DNA from 3 places in the Pseudomonas sp. WHRI 8519 genome. Region 3 is predicted to be linked to each of the others. Evidence: riboswitches for the same ligand, from Rfam matches in the RefSeq annotation. Region 3 holds a riboswitch; each other region holds the start of a gene.
The links. Region 3 has a riboswitch for cobalamin ahead of cobW (cobalamin biosynthesis protein CobW). Riboswitches for the same ligand answer to the same signal wherever they lie in the genome.
Positions count from the first base shown of each region.

Region 1: another riboswitch for cobalamin. It lies ahead of cobO (cob(I)yrinic acid a,c-diamide adenosyltransferase); the one in region 3 lies ahead of cobW (cobalamin biosynthesis protein CobW).
Region 2: another riboswitch for cobalamin. It lies ahead of ABRP30_RS09630 (ABC transporter substrate-binding protein); the one in region 3 lies ahead of cobW (cobalamin biosynthesis protein CobW).

Region 1 is NZ_CP167996.1:1,404,758-1,408,606, reverse strand. Features, by position in the region: gene bluB (5,6-dimethylbenzimidazole synthase) at 1-364, opposite strand, end outside; gene ABRP30_RS06390 (cobyrinate a,c-diamide synthase) at 361-1,656, opposite strand; gene cobO (cob(I)yrinic acid a,c-diamide adenosyltransferase) at 1,653-2,264, opposite strand; cobalamin riboswitch at 2,382-2,602, opposite strand; gene ABRP30_RS06380 (sorbosone dehydrogenase family protein) at 2,795-3,849, shown strand, end outside.
Region 2 is NZ_CP167996.1:2,123,308-2,127,156, reverse strand. Features, by position in the region: gene ABRP30_RS09640 (ABC transporter ATP-binding protein) at 1-226, shown strand, start outside; gene ABRP30_RS09635 (DUF1624 domain-containing protein) at 609-1,775, shown strand; cobalamin riboswitch at 1,804-2,002, shown strand; gene ABRP30_RS09630 (ABC transporter substrate-binding protein) at 2,112-3,122, shown strand; gene ABRP30_RS09625 (iron ABC transporter permease) at 3,122-3,849, shown strand, end outside.
Region 3 is NZ_CP167996.1:3,007,749-3,011,597, forward strand. Features, by position in the region: gene cobN (cobaltochelatase subunit CobN) at 1-1,592, opposite strand, end outside; gene cobW (cobalamin biosynthesis protein CobW) at 1,596-2,663, opposite strand; cobalamin riboswitch at 2,762-2,972, opposite strand.

The DNA.
Region 1 (3,849 bases), 1.6 Mb from region 3:
GGCCGAAAATATGTGGCTCGCGGTTGTCCATCAATGCCGCCACCAGGACTTCGGCGCAGTCGTTGATGCCTTCTACCTTGAGCTTCATGAAGGCGTCGCTGCGCTCGCCCAAGGCCTGGGCCGTGCGCACCCGCTCCTCCTCGACCAGCGCCTGGATCCGCCCGCGCAGATCCCCCTGGCTGATGCGGATGAACCGCCAAGGCTGCATCAGGCCAACGCTGGGGGCCTGGTGCGCCGCGCCGAGCAGGCGGCCGAGCACGTCAGGCGCAACGCTGCCGCCGGCGAAGTGGCGCATGTCGCGGCGCTCGCCGATTGCCCGGTAGACGGCCGCGCGCTCGGCATCGCTGAAGGCGTGCTCGCTCATGGCCGCAACAGCGCCGCCGCCGCCTCTGGGTTGGAGGGGAAATAGAAGTGCACATAGGATGCAGTGAGCCGCCCAAGGCGGTAGACCGCCTCGTTGCCGCGCCCGCCGTTGGGGCTCAGGCCGCGCGCGATGGGCTGCAGTTCGGTGCTGGTCAGGGAGTGGTGGTAGGTGTGGCCGCGCAGAGTGCCTTCGGGCAGCTCCACAGCTTGCAGGGCCAGCGCCGCCAAGCGTTTTTGCATGGTCGCCTCGCCGGGCAGCAGGCCGAGCAGCGCTGCACGTTCACCGGCTACGTCGGTCAGGGCATCGAGCAGGTAGAGCATGCCACCGCACTCGGCCAGCAACGGCTTGCCGGCGCCGTGGTGCGCACGGATCGCGGCGCACATCGGGGCGTTGGCGGCCAGCGCATGGTGGTACAGCTCCGGGTAGCCGCCCGGCAGGTACAGGCTGTCTACATCGGGCAACGCGCGGTCGTGCAGCGGCGAGAAGAACGCCAGCTGTGCCCCCAGGTTGCGCAGCAGGTCGAGGTTGGCGCCGTAGGTGAAGGCGAACGCTGCGTCCCGGGCGACGCCAATGCGCACACCCGCCAGCGAGGCGGTGCAGGGCACTTCCTGCGGCGCGGCGAATGCCACCGGCGGCGGCAATGCGGCATCGCAGCTGCTGCCCAGTGCCTGGGCGGCAGCGTCCAGGCGCGCATCCAGGTCATTCAGCTCGCTGGCCTGCACCAACCCCAGGTGGCGGCTGGGCAGCTCGATACCGCGCTCGCGCGACAACCCGCCGTACCAGCGCAGGCCTTCGGTCAGGCTGCCTTCGAGCAACTGCGCGTGGCGCAGGCTGCCGACACGGTTGGCGAGCACCCCAGCGAACGGCAGGTCGGGCTGGTAGCGCGCCAGCCCCAGGGCCAGTGCACCAAAGGTCTGGGCCATGGCCGTACCATCGATCACCGCCAACACCGGCACGCCGAAGTGGCGCGCCAGGTCGGCACTGGACGGGGTGCCGTCGAACAGCCCCATCACGCCCTCTATCAGGATAAGGTCGGCCTCACCCGCCGCGTCCCACAGCAGGCGGCGGCTTTCCTGCGCCCCGATCATCCACAGGTCGAGCTGGTACACCGGCGCCCCGCTGGCACGCTCGAGGATCATCGGGTCGAGAAAATCAGGCCCGCATTTGAACACACGGACCTTGCGCCCAAGGTTGCGGTGCAGGCGGGCCAGGGCTGCGGTCACGGTGGTCTTGCCCTGGCCAGATGCCGGTGCTGCGATCAGGACGGCTGGGCAGTGGCGCGTCTGACTCACAGTTCGACGCCCTTCTGTGCACGGATACCCGCCTGGAAGGCATGCTTGAGCATGCCCATCTCGGTAACGGTGTCGGCCAGTTCGATCATTTCGGCTTTGGCCGCGCGGCCAGTGACGATCACATGCTGCATGGGGGGGCGCGCCTGGATGTCGCCAAGCACCTGATCGAGGTCGAGGTAGCCGTGCTTGAGGGCGATGTTCAGCTCGTCGAGCACCACGAACTGGACGCTCGGGTCCTGCAGCAGCTGGCGTGATACCGCCCAGGCTGCCTCAGCGGCGGCAATGTCGCGCTGGCGGTCCTGGGTTTCCCAGGTGAAGCCTTCGCCCATCACGTGGTAACGCACCTGCTCGGGGAAGCGCCGGAAGAACAGCTCCTCGCCGGTACTGTTGCGGCCCTTGATGAACTGCACCACGCCACACTGCATGCCATGGCCCAAGGCGCGTGCGAGCATGCCGAACGCCGAACTGCTCTTGCCCTTGCCATTGCCGGTCAGCACCAGCAGCAGGCCGCACTCATTAGGGGAATTGGCGATGCGCTCGTCGATGATCGCCTTCTTGCGCTGCATGCGCGCCAGGTGACGTTCGTCGCGTTCGGTGGTTTCGCTCATGGGGGTCTCCGCAGGCTGTCGCCGCGTAAGACACGGCGACAGGTCGATAGGCGGGCAGACGGAGAGCGCGCAGGGCCGTGGCCAGACGCCACGGTGCACCGCGCATCACCCTCCGTGATGCCGTTGGCAGTGACAGGCCGGTCTCCGGGCTCGTGAGCGGGCGTTGGCCCGGGCCCGCGCGCCTTCCCGGATACTGGCATCCAGTGGCCGTGCGCGGTTTTTGACTCACCTACCGTTGCGGGGGCAGCGCCGGACTCGCACCTTATAGGCGCACACCGGCTTCCCAGTTTCACCCTGCCCAGACGGGCTTGCAGGGCACCTGAAACACGCGCGAAGGTTAGAGTGTTGCACCGGGAGCGTCAATCGAAGGGGGTGATTTGGCAGCGATCTGATGCCGATAAAGGCGCATGATCGATTGCTCATGGATCGCTGCGAGCGGATCGGCCGCTACGACCGGGAAGTGCTCAGCTGAACCACTGGCCGTTCTCCCGGCTCTGAATCTTCAAGAGCATCGTCACAGGGGTGCAGACATGAAACACATGCGTGTTGTCTTTCCTTGGGTACTGGGCGCTTGCCTGGCGGGCTGCACCGAGAGGGCCATGCTGGAGGTCAGTGAGGGCAGCGGCCCGTCTGTACAGCTGCCCCCACCGAAAAAGACGTTGATACCCACCGTCAATATCGCGCCCGCCATCGGCTGGCCAACGGGTGGAAAACCCAAGGCGGCAGCAGGCACACAGGTGAAAGCCTTCGCCGACAACCTCGACCACCCGCGTTGGCTTCATGTACTGCCCAACGGTGATGTGCTGGTGGCAGAGACCAATGCCCCGCCCAGGCCTGATGATGGCAAGGGCCTGCGTGGCTGGGCCATGGACAGGGCGATGAAGCGCGCCGGTGCCGCGGTGCCCAGCGCCAACCGCATCACCTTGCTGCGCGATGCCGACCATGACGGCGTTGCCGACACCCGCACGACCTTCATCGACGGGCTCAATTCGCCGTTTGGCATGGCACTGATCGGCCAGGATTTCTATGTCGCCGATACCGACAGGCTGCTGCGCTTTCGCTACACCTCGGGGGCTCTGCAGCTTCGCGAACCGCCGGAGCAGGTCATCGAGTTGCCAGCGGGGCCCCTGAACCATCACTGGACCAAGAACGTCATTGCCAGTGCCGATGGCAAGAAGCTGTATGTGACAGTCGGCTCCAACAGCAATGTCGGTGAGAACGGCATGGAACAGGAACAGGGACGCGCTGCGATCTGGGAGGTCGATGCGGCCAGCGGCGCGCACCGGATCTTTGCCTCTGGGCTGCGCAACCCCAACGGCCTGGCCTGGGAGCCGCGTACTGGTGCCTTGTGGACGGCAGTCAACGAGCGTGACGAGATCGGCAGTGACCTGGTGCCCGACTACATCACATCGGTGAAAGATGGCGGCTTTTATGGTTGGCCCTACAGCTATTACGGCCAGCACGTCGATGAGCGGGTCGTGCCGCCGAACCCGCAAAAAGTCGCGCAGGCACTTGTGCCGGACTATGCCGTGGGGCCCCATACCGCATCACTGGGGTTGGCGTTTGCAGAGCCCGGTGCGCTGCC
Region 2 (3,849 bases), 880 kb from region 3:
GAACGAAGTGATTGCCAAGGTCGGCGAAGTGCTGTTCCTCGGCGAAAGCCAGACCTGCCATGTGATGACCCCAGGCGGTACCGAACTGACCGTGAAAGCTCTCTCGGCTGCGGGGATGTCCATGCAGCCTGGCGATACCGTGAAGGTCCGCTGGGCGGTTGCAGATGCCTGCATCTACACCCAATGGGCGCAAAGCGACCTGAGCAAGTCGGCCGGCGCGCACTGAGGACAGCGGTAGATGGATGATTGACGCGCATCGTGACCAATCCTCGCATGCGCGTTACAGGTGCCAGGCGCTGACCCGCAGCGTCTTTAGCGGAGCTGTAATAGCCCCAGCGCGCTCGACGGGAGCAGCGAGCATCTGGGGCCGCTGTGCGGCCCATCGCCGGCAAGCCCGGCTCCCACCTGGATTGCGCCGGCTTTTGGAAATTGGGCAAGACCGTTGCTTGCACAGGTAAGCGCAGGCTTGAAGAACTGCGCGGTCGCGGTGGGAGCCGCTTACCGGCGATGAGGGCTGCACAGCCACCGCAAAAAAGCACTACCTTGCGCAGGTAAAAATGTTAGAAAATAACATTTCATTTGACATACAACCTGCCTGCGACACCTCCATGACAAGCTCCGCCGCCACCCCAACCCTGCTCACCCAGCGCCTGCAGAGCATCGATGCCCTGCGCGGTCTGGTGATCCTGTTCATGCTGCTCGACCACGTTCGCGAAACCTTCTTCCTGCACCACCAGGTCAGCGACCCGATGAGCATCGACACCACCGACCCGTCGCTGTTCTTCAGCCGCACCCTGGCCCACCTGTGCGCCCCGGTGTTCGTACTGCTGACCGGCCTGTCGGCCTGGCTGTACGGCGAGAAGTATCAGGGCCGCAGCGATGTCTCGGCGTTCCTGTTCAAGCGCGGCCTGTTCCTGGTGGTGCTGGAGTTCACCCTGGTGAACTTCGCCTGGACCTTCCAGTTGCCCCCCAGCGTCATCTACCTGCAGGTGATCTGGGCCATCGGGGTAAGCATGATCGCCCTGTCGCTGCTGGTGTGGCTGCCGCGCCCGGCGCTGATTGTGCTGGGCGCAGTGATCATTGCCGGCCACAACCTGCTCGACGGCCTGCACTTTGCCACCGAGTCGGCGCTGCATGTGCCGTGGGCGATCCTGCATGACCGTGGCTGGCTGGAACTCTCTGACAGCCTGCGCCTGCGTACCTCCTACCCGGTACTGCCGTGGATCGGCGTGATTGCCTTGGGCTATGGCCTGGGCCCATGGTTCGCCCGTGGCAGCGATGCCGGCCAGCGTCAGTACCGCCTGCTGCTGGCAGGGGTCATCGCCCTGCTCGGCTTCATGGTGCTGCGCATGCTCAATGGCTACGGCGAGGCGCCGTGGAGCGGCTACCCGACGCTTACCCAGACCGTGATGAGTTTCTTCAACATCACCAAATACCCGCCCTCGTTGCTGTTCCTGGCGCTGACCCTGGGCTGCGGCCTGCTGCTGCTGCGCGCCTTTGAACGTGCAGGGCAAACACGCTGGATCGGTGCCCTGGCGGTGTTCGGCGCGGCGCCGATGTTCTTCTACCTGCTGCACCTGTACGTGCTGAAACTGCTGTACCTGGCCAGCGTCGCCCTGTTCGGCCGCAATCACGGCGATTACTTCGGGCTCGACGGCATGGGCGCTGTGTGGCTGGGCGCTGTACTGCTGGCCGTGGCGCTGTACCTGCCGGTGCACTGGTTTGCCAGGCTCAAGGCGCGCCGCCGCGACATCACCTGGCTCAAGTACTTCTGATTCAGCGTTTTCACCGGCTGCCTGATGGTCTACCATGCGGGCCGCCGGTTTCCACCACGGAAACAATAGGGAATCCCAAGCCGCCCAGGCGCGCCAACCGGAACTGCCCCCGCAACTGTAGGTGCCGAGCCCGCTCCATCGATGTCACTGGATCCGCTGATCCGGGAAGGCCGGAGCCGGGTGATGACGCACCAGTCAGGAGACCTGCCGGCTTACATCTACCAACCGGCGGGGTGTCCGGGATTGGCCATCAGAGTTGCCCCTGTCGCATGAGGGGCTCGGCGATGCCTGTCCGCGCGTTCCTTCCGTGAACTGTCCGATAGGAGATCGCCCCGCATGCTGTCCCGTTTCGCCACCCTGCTTGTCGGCCTGAGCCTCACGGGCGCGGCACAGGCCGCCGCCACGCACTATCCGCTGACCGTGGACAACTGCGGCATGCCGCAAACCTTCGCCCACGCCCCCGCACGCGCTGTGACCATCGGCCAAGCCGGCACCGAAATCCTCTACGCGCTGGGGTTGGGCGACAAGCTGGCCGGCACATCGCTGTGGTTCAACAACGTCTTGCCCGAGTACAAGGCGCTGAATGACAAGGTGCCACGCCTGGCCGACAACGACCCAAGCTTCGAAGCGGTGGTGGGCAAGCGCCCCGAACTTGTGGCCGTACAGTTCGAATGGATGGTTGGCGCCCAAGGCGTGGTCGCGACCCGTGAGCAGTTCAACGAACTGAAGATTCCCACCTACCTGCTGCCCTCGGACTGCGAAGGCAAGGACAACCTGGTGGGGGCCGATGGCACGCGACTGCAGGCGTTTCAGGTCCAGAGCATCTACAAGAGCGTCAGCCAGCTGGCAGAAATCTTCGACGTCCAGGACCGTGGCGCGGCACTGAACAGCGACCTCCAGGCACGCCTGAACGGCGCCAGGCAACAACTGGCCGGCAAAGACCTGAGCCAGACCTCTGCGCTGTTCTGGTTCTCCAGCGCCGACCTCGACATCGACCCCTACGTCGCGGGCCGCCAGGGCGTGGCAGACTTCATGCTGCGCACCCTGGGTGTGCGCAACGTGGTCGAGTCCACCGAAGAATGGCCCACGGTGGGTTGGGAAACCCTCGCCAAGGCCAACCCGACGTGGCTGATCATCGCCCGCATGGATCGCCGCCGCTTTCCGGCCGACGACTACCAGAAGAAGCTCGACTTCCTGCACAGCGACCCGGTAACCAAGCACATGGATGCCGTGAAAAACAACCGCATCATCATCCTCGACGCCGATGCCATGCAGGCCGGTATCCGCCTGTTCCGGGGCCTGCAGACCCTGTCGGCAGCCTTCGCCAGCGGTAAAGCGGCGCCGTGATGAAGCGTCTGTTGCCCTGCTCTGCACTGGCCCTGATTGCCCTGCTCGGCGCACTGCTCGCCGGCACTGCCATCGGCGAGACCAGCGTGTCACCCAGCGTGGTGTACCAGGTATTGGCCAACCAGCTGTGGCAGGCCGGTTACCCGGTCGACCCGATCGACGCCGGTATCGTCTGGAACTACCGCCTGACGCGCACGCTGGTCGCCGCCGCCTGCGGCGCAGGGCTGGCGACCTGTGGGGTGATCCTGCAGGCACTGCTGCGCAACCCGCTGGCCGAACCCTACCTGCTGGGCCTGTCAGCCGGGGCATCGACCGGCGCCGTGCTGGTGGGCCTGCTGGGCCTGGGCAGCATTGCCCTGAGCATGTCCGGCGGCGCCTTCGTCGGCGCCGTCGCGGCCTTCGCGCTGGTCCTGGTGCTGGCCCGCGCAGCTGGCCCGAGCAGCAACAACGCCCAAGTGATCCTGGCAGGGATTGCCGGCTCGCAACTGTTCAACGCCCTGACGGCGTTTCTGATCACCAAATCAGCCACCGCCGAGCAGGCTCGCGGCATCCTGTTCTGGCTGCTGGGCAACCTCAGTGGCGTGCGCTGGCCATCGGTATGGCTGGCCATGCCGGTGGCACTGTTCGGGCTGGTGGTGTGCCTGTGGCACCGGCGCACACTGGACGCCTTCACCTTCGGCGCTGATTCGGCGGCGTCGATGGGCATCGCTGTGCGGCGCAGCCAATT
Region 3 (3,849 bases):
AGGTAGCCATGCGGCGGAACCAGATCCGGGTCGTGGTAAACGGCACTGGGGTCGACCTGGTAACCGCGGGCCGGCTGGATGCCGACGAACGTCAGGCCATAGCGCAGCCCGGCCACCATCAGGCGACCGCTGCGGTACATCGGGTCTTGCTCGGGCGCCCCCCAGCGTTCCAGCACGGCCTGGCGGTTGGCTTCGGGCAGGCGCTCGAAAGCAGCCTGATAATCCGCCAGGCTCAGGCTCTGGGTGCAGGGGCGCTGGTCGAGGTGATCGAGGTCGTTGGTGACGCCGCCGAGCAGCTGGTGAATCAGTTGCGTGCCGCTGTCTGGCAGTTCGCCCAGCGGGTAGCCTTCAGCCTGCAGCGCCTTGAGAATGTTGAGCGCCGCTGCGGGGGTATCGAGGCCAACGCCATTTCCGATGCGCCCGTCTCGGGTCGGGTAGTTGGCGAGCACCAGCGCAACGCGCTTTTGCCCATTGGGCAGGCGCGCCAGCGCCACCCAGCGCCTGGCCAGCTCGGCGACAAAATCCATACGCTCTGGATGGGCGCGGTAGCACACCACATCAGACTGGCTGCGCTCACTGCGCCAGGCCATGTCCTTGAAGCTCACCGGCCGCGTGATGATGCGCCCGTCCAGCTCGGGCAAGGCAATGTGCATGGCCAGGTCGCGAGCGCCCAGGCCCTGCTCGCTGGCTTCCCAACCGGGTTGGTTGTCCTGCGCGCAGATCGCCTGCAGCACCGCAATGTCACGGCGAAACGGCCGCAGGTTGGGACGTTCCGGGCTGGACATGGCAAAGCCCGTGGTATTGATCAGGACCTCGGCCCCCACTTCGTCCAGCCAGTTTTCGACCTGCTCCAGGCAGGCGCATTCCTTGAGGCTGGCAACGGCGATCGGCAACGGATTGAGGCCCGCCGCCTGCAGGCGCTGGCAAAACACGTCGATGAACGCGGTATTGGCGGCCTGCAGGTGCGAACGGTAGAACAGCAGTGGTGCTACCGGGTGCTCCGGGTGCCACTGGCCGAACCAGTCCTTGAGCGTCGCAGTGGGGGTGCCGGGGTGATACACCGACGTGCGTGGCAACGGTTGCGGTGCATCCCAGCTGTAATCGCGGCCCAGCCACTGGCTGGCCAGGTATTTGAACAGGTTGATGGCATTGGCCTTGCCCCCTTGGCGCAGGTAATGCCAAAGGTGCTCGGCTGGCTCCCCGGTGATGCTGCCCAGCCCGGTCAACTCCGGGTCGGGGCGGTCGTCACCGGGCACCAGGATCAACTGCACCCCGCGCGAAGCCAGTTCGACCAGCTGTTGCACACCATAGCGCCAGTAGCCCACGCCACCGTGCAACGACACCAGGATCACCTTGGCGTGGCGCAGCACCTGGTCGACATAAAGGTCGACGGAGGCATGGTTCTGCACCTGCATGGGGTTGGCCAGGCGCAGGCTGGGGTAGTCGTCCGGCAGTTGCTCGGCGGTTTCAGCGAGCAATGCCAAGTGCGAGTCGCCGCTGCAGAGAATCACCAGCTCGGCGGGTGTCTGGCCGAAGTCGGCGATGCTGTCGTCCGGCACGAAACCGCCGGGCTGGGTCCGCAGCAAGTGCATGGGTCAGGCGCCCAGTGCCTGGCGCAGACGAGCTTCCAGCTGTGCGGCGTCAAGGTCTTGGCCGATCAGCACGAGGCGGGTGACGCGCGGCTCATCGGCACGCCAGGCGCGGTCGAAGTGCTTGTCGAAACGGGTACCTACGCCCTGCACCAGCAGGCGCATGGGCTTGCCAGGAATGGCTGCGAAGCCTTTGGCACGGAGGATGCCGAATTCCACCACCAGTTGGGTCAGGGCGTCGAGCAGCAGCGCTTCGTCGGCCTCTGGCAGGTCGATGGAGATGGAGTCGAAGGCATCATGGTCGTGGTCGTCGTGGTCTTCGCCGTCGTGATGCGAATCATGGTGGGTGCGGCGGCCATCGATGTGCGCTTCGGACTCTGCGCCGACGCCCAGCAGCACGTTCAGCGGCAGGCGGCCGCTGCTGGCCTCGACTACCTTGACCGCGGGCGGCAATTCATCGGCCACTTCAGCGCGGACTTTCGCCAGGCCTTCGGCGTCGATCAGGTCGGCTTTGTTCAGTACCACCAGATCGGCACTGGCCAGTTGATCGGCGAACAGTTCGTGCAGCGGCGACTCGTGGTCCAGGTTGGGGTCGAGCTTGCGTTGGGCGTCGACCTGGTCTGGGTAGGCGGCGAAGGTACCGGCGGCGACAGCCGGGCTGTCGACCACGGTAATCACCGCGTCGACGGTGCAGGCGTTGCGGATTTCGGGCCACTGGAAGGCTTGCACAAGGGGCTTTGGCAGTGCCAGACCGCTGGTTTCGATGAGGATATGGTCGAGGTCGCCACGGCGCGCCACCAGTTCACGCATGACCGGGAAGAATTCTTCCTGAACGGTGCAGCAGAGGCAGCCGTTGGCCAGTTCGTAGACGCGGCCGCTGGCTTCTTCTTCGGTGCAGCCGATGCTGCATTGTTTGAGGATTTCGCCGTCGATGCCGAGTTCGCCGAACTCGTTGACGATGACTGCGATGCGGCGGCCTTGGGCGTTGTCGAGCATGTGCCGGAGCAAGGTGGTCTTGCCCGAGCCGAGGAAGCCGGTGACGATGGTGACGGGGAGCTTGGCCAGTGTTTTCATGTCGCGTTGCCCTTGGCAGGATGGCGCGGGCATGCGGGACGAAAGCCGCGGTCGGACCGGCCGGGCTCGTTCGCCACCGGATCACCCCGCCCGGTTGATAGTCGAAAACGTTGCGAGGCAGGTCTCCTGGCTTGCACCGTTGCGGCCCTTTCGATCAAGGGGCTGGCGGGATGACGCCTTCCCGCGCTCAGGCGCAGTGGCTGTGTCGATCCGTTACCGGTGCTTACAGTTGCGGGGGCAGCCGCGGCTTGTACCGCGTTCCCGTCTTAGCTTCGGCCTGGCCGAAGAACCTCGAAGCGGCAAGGCTACGCGGGGGGTGGCAGGTGGTCAACTGTTGACGCGCCCGTCCCCCCCCTACGCAATGAACCAAGCCCAAGCCCAAGCCCTGCCCCTGCCCCTGCTCTTGCTCTTGCTCTTGCTCTTGCTCTTGCTCTTGCTCTTGCTCTTGCTCTTGCTCTTGCTCTTGCTCTTGCTCTTGCTCTTGCTCTTGCTCTTGCTCTTGCTCTTGCTCTTGCTCTTGCTCTTGCTCTTGCTCTTGCTCTTGCTCTTGATTTTCTAGCGCGCAAGTGCAGGCACCGCAGATTGCGACTTCAGGAGGCCGAGCGCAGGTCTTGCGGAGGGAGGTGACGGGCATGGATGCCCGTCAAGCGCTTCGGCCCATGGATGGGCCGTGAGCGCGGTCCTCCCGGGAGCAAGGCCGGAGCGAGGGAACCCCGAAGCGCAGCGTAGGGGCCGGATGATAGGAGCCAGCCTTTTTTGGTTACTTTTTGGGGCGTTTGCCAAAAAGTGACCCGCCGTAAGGGCGGAAAGGTGAGTGAGCGTCGCCATAGCAAATGGATATGCCCAGATGAATCAAAACCCCAGCATGAGCTTGTGGCTTGTGGCTTGCGGCTTGCGGCTTGCGGCTTGCGGCTTTCAGCTAGCGTGAATATCCATTTGCCGGGGCGGCGCTGAATCACCTTTCCGCCCTTACGGCGGGTCCCTTTTTGTCTTGGCAAAAAGGAACCAAAAAACCGCCCGCTCCCATCATCCGGCCCCTACGCTTCGCTTCGGGGTTCCCTCACTCCGGCCTTGCTCCCGGGAAGACCGCGCTCACGGCCCATCCATGGGCCGAAGCGCTTGACGGGCATCCATGCCCGTCACCTCCCTCCGCAAGACCTCCGTTCGGCCTCCTGAAGTCGCAATC